Regions from separate parts of the Rossellomorea sp. ABR4_004 genome, predicted to be linked through region 1. Evidence: predicted binding sites of a transcription regulator. Region 1 holds the regulator's gene; the other holds the start of a gene.
The links. Region 1 encodes NrdR, which represses ribonucleotide reductase genes. Its sites were predicted from a motif close to AACACNATATATNGTGTT; they were not measured.

Region 1 (4,433 bases):
GGGACGCGATTTTTTTCTCGGCGAGTTCATTGGCCATCGCCCCTAACAAATAGGACTTACCCACTCCGAACTTGCCGTAAAAATAGAGTCCTTTCATTTTTGTACCTTCTGAATAGTTCTCCACGAAATTCTTTGCTAAACGGACAGCCTCCAAACGGCTTTTCGAATCAAGATCCAGGGTTGAGAAAGATGCTTGTAAAATATCCTTCGGCACATACAGGCTTTTGATTAAACGCTGGGCGCTCGTTCTTTCATCGTGAATGACTTTTCGAGGGCAGCGATGGTAATCGATGTCGATGGTGTTTCCTCTGATCACCAAGTGAGGGTCATACCCTTCCATCATATTTTTACACTCCTGTAAAGAAGGACAGTATCGACATTCTTTACTTTGAGAGATGTATTCATATAACTTCATCAGACTCTCATTTACCATTTCCCCTGTTACACGGCCTTCATTCCTGCGAATAAAATCCTTTACATCATTGTTTTCAAGTATCTCTTTTTTCATTTGCTCATATCTTTGTTGAAACGAACCAGAAGCCGCCAACCTTTTCAAGGTGTTATTTATTTTCTCCACCGCTACGTTCACCTACTTCCGAAAATTTTTAAGCTCTTCTTCGAGTTTCTTCTTTTCTGCTTCGAAATCATATCCATCAAGGGAAGAATCATTTTCTTTCTCGGTTTCACCCTCTTGGAACCAATCCGGGAGTTTTTCCGTACGAATCGGCTTTCTTCGTCTATTCGTTTTATTTTCCTTTTTCCCTTCAGCCCACTCAAGATACTGCTTGTGTTCTTTTTTCGCTAATTCCATGGCTTCACTTGCAGTCGTCACCTTTTTTCTCGACCAATGGGACGCGATTTTTTCCATATATCCTTTTGTGAGCTTCATGTCCGTTTTCAGCAAAACGTATTGGACCAGGACATTCATGACACCAATCGGCAATTTCTGTGACATGAGCACTTCTTCAACAGCCTGAAGGTCTGACTTAGAAGGAGCACCTCCGTTTGATATGTCAGATAGAACATCCTTTGGCGACGTTGTTTCCAAATATTCAATGAGCTCTTCTTCTTTCGTGCGGGGTTTATCCGATTTCACAGGAGACTTGGTCTCTATTCTCGTCGTCAAATCTGGCAGTTGATCACCTGTCTGAACCCCATACCAATCACGTGCGGTTTTGCGCAGCAGCTCTATATCAATGGTATCATCTGCATCCAGGGAACTTAAGACGATATTTTTCATTTGAAGGGGATCAATACCGTACAGATAGCTCAGCTTCAGAACCGTTTCCTTTACATCAGTTGTAAAGGCTTTTCTTGGAACCATTGATTCAGATAACCCTGCAAGTAGTAACTGAAAATCAAAATCGATATCATCCAGTGGAAGACCACCATTCTTCCCATATTTCATATATTGTTCACCAGACTTTGTCTCGGAATCCATATTAGCATCGTGATGGAGAAAATTAATTTGTTCCGATGTGAAAACATCTTGAAAGGATCGTGTGATGTTTACGTGTTGCTGTTTATCTACCGTTTCGTCGGTGAAGAATTTCTTTAAACGCAAATAATGAGTTCTGCCGATTTTACGGTAAAGATACACATTTAACATACCATCATGAAAGAATTCCTGCGGGGTAAGAGGAGGCTGCAGTTCATAAAGAAAGCTCCGATCCTCGTTATCCCTTTTTTCGTATGCCTTTAACAACCCTATCCCTTCAAGCTTCATTCTCGCTTCATATACTTCCTGAAGGTTGACAGACAGAACGTTCATCAGGTGATAATGGGTAGAATGTGTGGACCATAGCCTGTTTTCTTCTACTTCTCCCCATAAACTCATATAAAGACTGTAACAAACCGAACCAATTAAAGGCTGGTACAGAAACGTGATGATTTTCCGATCGTATTCCTGAAGAATCCCATTTGTCCCTACCGTGTAGTGATCGATTGGTTGTATTTCATTCCAATGCTTCTTCATCATAGTTGGATTCTACCTTTCAAAAAAATAAAGAGAAAAGAGCTAAAGAATTACATCTTCAGCTCATTCTTCTACTCTTTTTTTATTAATTCTTTCAGTTCGTCTATAAATACATTGATATCCTTGAATTGTCTATACACAGATGCAAAGCGTACGTATGCAACTTCATCTACTTTAGCAAGTTGATCCATGACCATCTCACCAATCTTAACCGACTCTACTTCAGAAGCACCTTGACTACGGAGTTCCTTTTCAATATCCGTTGAGATCTTTTCTAATCTCTCAAGAGGGACCGGGCGTTTCTCACAAGCCTTGATCAACCCCCTCAAGATCTTCTCTCGACTAAACTCTTCTCTTACCCCTTCTTTTTTCACCACAATTAAAGGAAGCTCCTCAACCTTCTCGAAGGTTGTGAAGCGGAAATTACATTCTTCACATTCTCTTCTTCTTCTGATTGAACGTCCTTCATCTGCAGGACGGGAGTCCACTACTCGTGTACCATTATGCTGGCAAGACGGGCACTTCATAATATCAGCTCCGTTATTACATACTATTACTTTCATCATATTAAAAAGCTGCGACTTACACAAGCTTATAAAGGACTTACCGTTATTTCACTTTGGTCAATTCGCTATCAAGCTTTTGATAATAATGGTTAATCTGTGCTTTTAAAACCGTATATGTACCAAAGATTTTCCCTTTATCTGCACTGATCTTGAAATCGACTGCCGTTTCAAAAGGCCTTACCGTGATGATCGTTGCGACAATAAACAATTGGGGAGTACCATTTTTACGGACCGTAATTTCACCTCTGTCCTTAGACTGGGAAATCACCTCATACTCAGAGGAAGAGAATAACTCTAATACTGCATTAAATGCACCTTGATGCATGGATTTATAATAGCGTGATTTCAGGTCTTTATCTTCGTGCTGATCAGATGTCTCACATTCTGATTGAAACCGTTTAAAAAAAGTACGTATTCCGCTCATTTAAAGTTCCTCCCTTTATTTACCCTTATTTTACACGAAAACCACAGGAATGAAAATTCAAAATCAATTCCTGTACAAACGCATAAAAAAAGAGATGCATCTGATACGCATCTCTTCTGAGTTATCTTCGATTAAAGGGCTTGAGCCTGAGACTTCTTCACTTGTACCGGACCCATTCCACGTGGCAATTCAATTGTTTCACGTGTGTCAGCACCAAGAGCATCTGCAATATATTCAGCAGCGATGTTAGGATCTAAATCACCGCAAGTATATACATCAATACTGGCATAACCATGTTCAGGAAAACTGTGAATAGTCAGATGTGATTCTGAAATGATCACAACTCCACTAACACCTTGAGGAGCAAATTTATGGAAAGCTACCTCACGTACCTCTGCACCTGATTTAAGCGCAGCATCTACGAATGTTTTTTCAATTCCTACTACATCGTTTAATTTTTCAAAATCGCAACCCCATAATTCTGAGATTACATGACGACCCATTGTTTCCATTTTCGTGTTTCCCCCTTTGACATAATTTTTTTCGTCAAAATGAACGTGTCCTTTGGCAAAATCTTAACTACCACGGGGGAAAGTTAGTCCGAAGAGGTCCTAACCCTTTAAGTAGCTAAATCAGTATTCATTTGCTAATAAGAAGTTCACGAAAAATAGTATACTTTGTTTAAAACTCTTTTGCAATAAATTTTTTCAAACTTTTTTCAAGTGGATAATACGAATATCCTTTTCACTTTTTGACATAAACAACAATGTAGTAATTTTATGCTCTAAACGGGGACCGTTCCTTTCCGCTGCAGGCACTTGCTTTCCGCGGGGAGGAAGTCGAGCCTCCTCGGGCTTTGCCCTGCGGGGTCTCGACCTTTCCTCTATTTCCCGCAGGAGTCAAGTGCCTTCCGCTGCAATCCACTCTGTGATACTACACTATTTCTAACTATACTTTTTGATAGATAGACACAAAAGCTCTTTGGCAGAAAGTTGTTCCTAAAACAAACTTTCTACTAAAGAAGCACCCCTAAACCTGCTTGTAAAAGGAACAAATTTTACGATAAGCCCCTTTAAAAAATTCACAAGAAAAAGAACGCACCATAAAAGGTACGTTCTAAGGATGCAGCTTATTTTTTATTTGGGTTCTTTCAAACGTTGACTTCTTGTTTTGCGTTCATTTTTGATGCAACGAATTTAGCGAGGTCGACGACGCGGCATGAGTAGCCCCACTCATTATCGTACCAGGCCAGTACCTTCACTTTTCGATTTCCCATGACCATCGTGGATAATCCGTCGATGATCGCTGAATGAGGATTTGTATTAAAGTCGATTGAAACTAAAGGTTCTGTTGTAAATTGCAGCACTCCGTGTAAAGAACTAACTGAAGCCGTAATGAAAGCTTCGTTGATTTCTTCTACTGTTACGTCTCTTTTCACATCCACAACCAGGTCCACTAGTGAAACATT
Region 2 (4,433 bases), 390 kb from region 1:
GAAGCACCTCATACAACCATCGTCAAACGTATGGACGAAACACTCGCAGCAAGAAAACCGGTACTGCGTTATACAAAAGAAAACTAAAGAATATAAAATTGGAAATCCCCGCAGCCAATCGCTGCGGGGGTTTTTTTGAGGGACGGACCTTCAAGGAGGTGGGGGGAGAACCACCAACGCCAATCCACCCGGCTATTTCCACCAATTAAAAAAGGATCGCCTTAAAGGCAATCCTTTCACATTATTTTTTATGTTTTACTTTACCTGTCCACTTTTTAAAGCCGCCCTGCAACTGGTGAAGATCTCGGTACCCTTTGCGGTGAAGCATTTGAGCTGCTCTTCCACTGCGGAGTCCGCTTTGGCAATAAAGGTAAACGGGCTGATCGGCACGGATTTCCTTTTGTCTCATTTTAATTTGAGAGAGGGGGATATTTCGTGCGCCAAGTACGTGACCGTTATCAAATTCATTCGCTTCACGAACATCTATCAACTGAGCTTTCCGATATCCTGCTCTAAATTCTTCTTCAGTCAAAGTATTCACAATTCTCTTTTGATAGAAGAACGTAAAGAGTGAATAAACAATGATTCCACCAAGTACGACTAAAAGAATATATAATCCTTCCATCATTCATGCTCCTTTCTACAAATGCGCTAACTTCTATTATATTCATGAAAGCCCTGAGAATCAAAACAAATTTATTATTTTACAGCAAACACTTTCCAATCTGTTTTTCTTTGTTTTTTCTTTTGGATTTGATAGACTAGTAACGGACTTAAATGAAGTTGATGTTTTACATAACAAAATAATATTAAAGAGAAGACGTAAATGAGGTATGATGCATGAAAAAAGAAACATGGAGATTCATTGACTCAGGGAATTGTTCCCCTTCTTATAATATGGCACTTGATGAGGCGCTATTGGATTGGCATAGCGAGGGGAAGATTCCTCCCACGATCAGGTTTTATGGCTGGGATCCCGCGACGCTCTCGATCGGATACTTTCAAAAGGTAGAAAAGGAAATCAATCTTGATGCAGTGAAAGAGCACGGACTGGGCTTTGTCAGAAGACCGACGGGAGGCAGAGGGGTTCTGCATGAGCATGAATTGACGTACAGTGTCATTGTTTCCGAAGAACACCCTGAGATGCCTAAAACGGTTACGGAAGCATATCGAGTGATTTCTGAAGGGATCTTAAAAGGATTTCAAGGACTTGGACTCGAAGCCTACTTTGCTGTTCCGAAAACAGCAGAAGAGAGGGAAGGATTAAAAAATCCACGTTCGGCCGTTTGTTTTGATGCTCCAAGCTGGTACGAGTTAGTCGTTGAAGGCAGAAAAGTGGCTGGAAGTGCCCAGACGCGGCAGAAAGGCGTCATCCTTCAACACGGTTCCATTCTATTGGATCTTGACGAGGATAAGTTGTTCAGCCTGTTTAATTATCCATCGGACAGGGTGAAAGAGCGTATGCAGCGGGCATTTAAAAGCAAGGCAGTCGCGATGAACGAAATCAGTTCTGAAACGGTCACCATGGATATGGCGAAGGAAGCGTTCAAAAAAGGTTTTGAAGAAGGATTGAATATCCACCTGGAACCATATGAACTTTCTGAAGAGGAAACACAATATGTTGTGGACCTTGCCAGGACCCGATACGAATCAGATGACTGGAATTTTAAGCGATAAAAATTTTTTTGTAGAAAAAAAGCGATGCTTGTCGCTTTTTTCCTATTTTACCAACTATTACGCGGCTTGGATTTATATCAAGTTCTAAATTAATAGAAATGGTCGGAGGTTTATATGATTTTCTATAATTTCCTCCTGTTTTCTATTTTTATTGGCTTATTATCCGTTTGACAAACAATTGACCTATTGACCTGAAACACAATATGTGGTGTGTCGAATAATTTTTAACACACTATATATTGTGTTTATTTATTGCTTTTCTAATAGAGCTATGATATCGTATTACTTGATATTAGACATCAAAGTAATCAACATACAATTGAAAGATTTGAGATAGAAGGAGTTGTCTTTATGACTGTTGCGTCGAAAAACACAATGAAATTAAACATCGAAAGATTAAATCAGGATATCGGATTATTTCCTCAAGTACATCCCATAACCCCAGATATGAATACTACACACAAAGGTGTATCCCGTCTTGTCATGATTGATCGCTATTCTTTCAAAGACACGGAAAAAATCACTCTTTCTGAAGGGGATTTCGTGGTCCTCACCATCAAAGAAGATCCTAAATTCCCTGCAAGAGGATTAGGGTACATTTCGAGCATCGACTGGGAAACGAAGAAAGCAGATGTTTGGATTGAAGAAGAGTACAGAAGTGCCATCGACAAGCCGGAAGAAATGGAAACCGGTATCGTCTCACGAACACTCGATGTAATCGAAAAGCCACTGGAAGTCTACTATGAACAAATTGCGAAGCGTAACGCAACAGGCTTGGCAGAAGTGGAAGAAACTCCTGAAAAGAGACAAGTTTGGTTTGAAAAATTCTATCATGAGTTAGTGAACCTTCATTTTGTTCCTGCTGGCCGGGTACTTTACGGGGCTGGTGCCGGAACGGACGTAACGTACTTTAACTGCTACGTGATGCCTTTCGTACAGGATTCTCGTGAAGGAATTTCGGAACACCGCAAGCAGGTGATGGAAATCATGAGCCGAGGCGGAGGGGTCGGAACGAACGGATCGACTCTTCGTCCGCGAAATACTCTGGCTAAAGGTGTAAACGGTAAATCCTCCGGGTCGGTTTCCTGGCTGGATGACATCGCTAAATTGACTCATTTGGTTGAGCAGGGTGGATCAAGACGTGGAGCACAAATGATCATGCTTTCAGATTGGCATCCCGATATTATCGAATTCATCATATCTAAAATGCAAAACCCGCGTATCCTACGTTATCTTCTTGAAAATACAGAAGATGAAACCATTAAAAAAGCAGCACAGGATAAGTTGAAATTCACACCTCTGACAGAACAAGAGGAAGCGATGTATCAAGGAATCCTTAATTATAGACAAATCCCTGGCTACGGTGGATTTGATGCGAAAATCCTTAAGAATGCAGAAGAAAAGCTTCGTACAGGCGGAACGTACAGCGTCCATAATTCAGAATTCCTGACAGGTGCGAATATCTCGGTTTGCCTGACAAGCGACTTTATGGAAGCTGTTGAAAACGATCGTGAATATGAACTGCGCTTCCCTGATGTGGAAACTTATAACGAAGAGCAAATGAAGTACTATAATGAAGAATGGCACAACGTAGGTGATGTCCGTGAGTGGGAAAAGCTGGGCTACAAAGTGCGCACTTACCGTAAGATCAAGGCAAAAGAGCTTTGGAATCTTATCAACGTTTGTGCAACTTACTCAGCGGAACCTGGAATCTTCTTCATTGATAACGCGAATGACATGACGAATGCGAAGGCATATGGTCAAAAGGTAGTTGCTACGAACCCATGTGGTGAACAGCCTCTTGCTCCATATTCCGTGTGTAACCTGGCAGCTGTCAACCTTGCTCAGTTTGCCAATAAAGAGACGAAATCTGTTGATTTTGAAAAATTGAAGCGTACCGTTGAAGTGGGTGTGCGCATGCAGGACAATGTCATCGATGCGACTCCGTACTTCCTTGAAGAAAACAAAAAGCAGGCACTTGGAGAGCGCCGTGTAGGTCTTGGGGTAATGGGTCTTGCAGATTTGTTGATCTATTGCGAAAAAGAATATGGTTCTGAAGAAGGCAACAGACTTGTGGATGAAGTATTTGAAGTCATCGCAACAACCGCCTATCGTGCATCTGTTGAATTATCCAAGGAAAAGGGAAGCTTCCCATTCCTTACAGGAAGTACCGACGATGAAACGAAGGCTTTACGTAAAGCGTTTGTAGAAACAGGTTTTATGAAGAAAATGCCTGAGGATGTTCGGAAAGACATTCAACAGTTCGGGATTCGAAACTCTCATCTATTGACCGTTGCCCCAACAGGTTCAACAGGTACGATGGTTGGAGTATCTACTGGTCTTGAACCTTATTTCTCATTCACATATTACAGAAGTGGACGTCTTGGTAAGTTCATTGAAGTGAAAGCGGATATTGTAGAGGATTACTTGAACAGAAATCCGGATGCAGATGCTGACAATCTTCCTGAATGGTTTGTTTCTTCCATGAGCCTGGCGCCACAAGCACATGCCGATGTCCAATGTGTGATTCAGAATTGGATCGACAGCTCAATTTCAAAAACGGTTAATGCCCCTCGTGGATATACGGTCGAGCAAGTAGAGAAAGTGTATGAGCGACTTTATAAAGGGGGAGCAAAAGGTGGAACCGTCTACGTTGACGGAAGCCGTGATTCACAAGTTCTTACCCTCAAGGCAGAAGAAAACAGCTTTGATGACGAGGACGAACAGGAACAAAAAGACATTCCTACCTCGAAAAA

Region 2: a site for NrdR is predicted at 1,906-1,923, ahead of ACXAF2_RS03685 (vitamin B12-dependent ribonucleotide reductase). Genes of this name have one in related genera too.

What each region holds. Positions count from the first base shown of each region.
Region 1 covers NZ_JBSWVM010000001.1:1,060,991-1,065,423, forward strand. Annotated here, with positions in the region: gene dnaI (primosomal protein DnaI) at 1-577, opposite strand, end outside; gene ACXAF2_RS05720 (replication initiation and membrane attachment family protein) at 590-1,975, opposite strand; gene nrdR (transcriptional regulator NrdR) at 2,047-2,502, opposite strand; gene ACXAF2_RS05730 (cytosolic protein) at 2,585-2,965, opposite strand; gene speD (adenosylmethionine decarboxylase) at 3,097-3,477, opposite strand; gene ACXAF2_RS05740 (glyceraldehyde-3-phosphate dehydrogenase) at 4,116-4,433, opposite strand, start outside.
Region 2 covers NZ_JBSWVM010000001.1:671,001-675,433, reverse strand. Annotated here, with positions in the region: gene gcvPB (aminomethyl-transferring glycine dehydrogenase subunit GcvPB) at 1-87, shown strand, start outside; gene ACXAF2_RS03695 (rhodanese-like domain-containing protein) at 242-625, opposite strand; gene ACXAF2_RS03690 (lipoate--protein ligase family protein) at 841-1,677, shown strand; gene ACXAF2_RS03685 (vitamin B12-dependent ribonucleotide reductase) at 2,029-4,433, shown strand, end outside.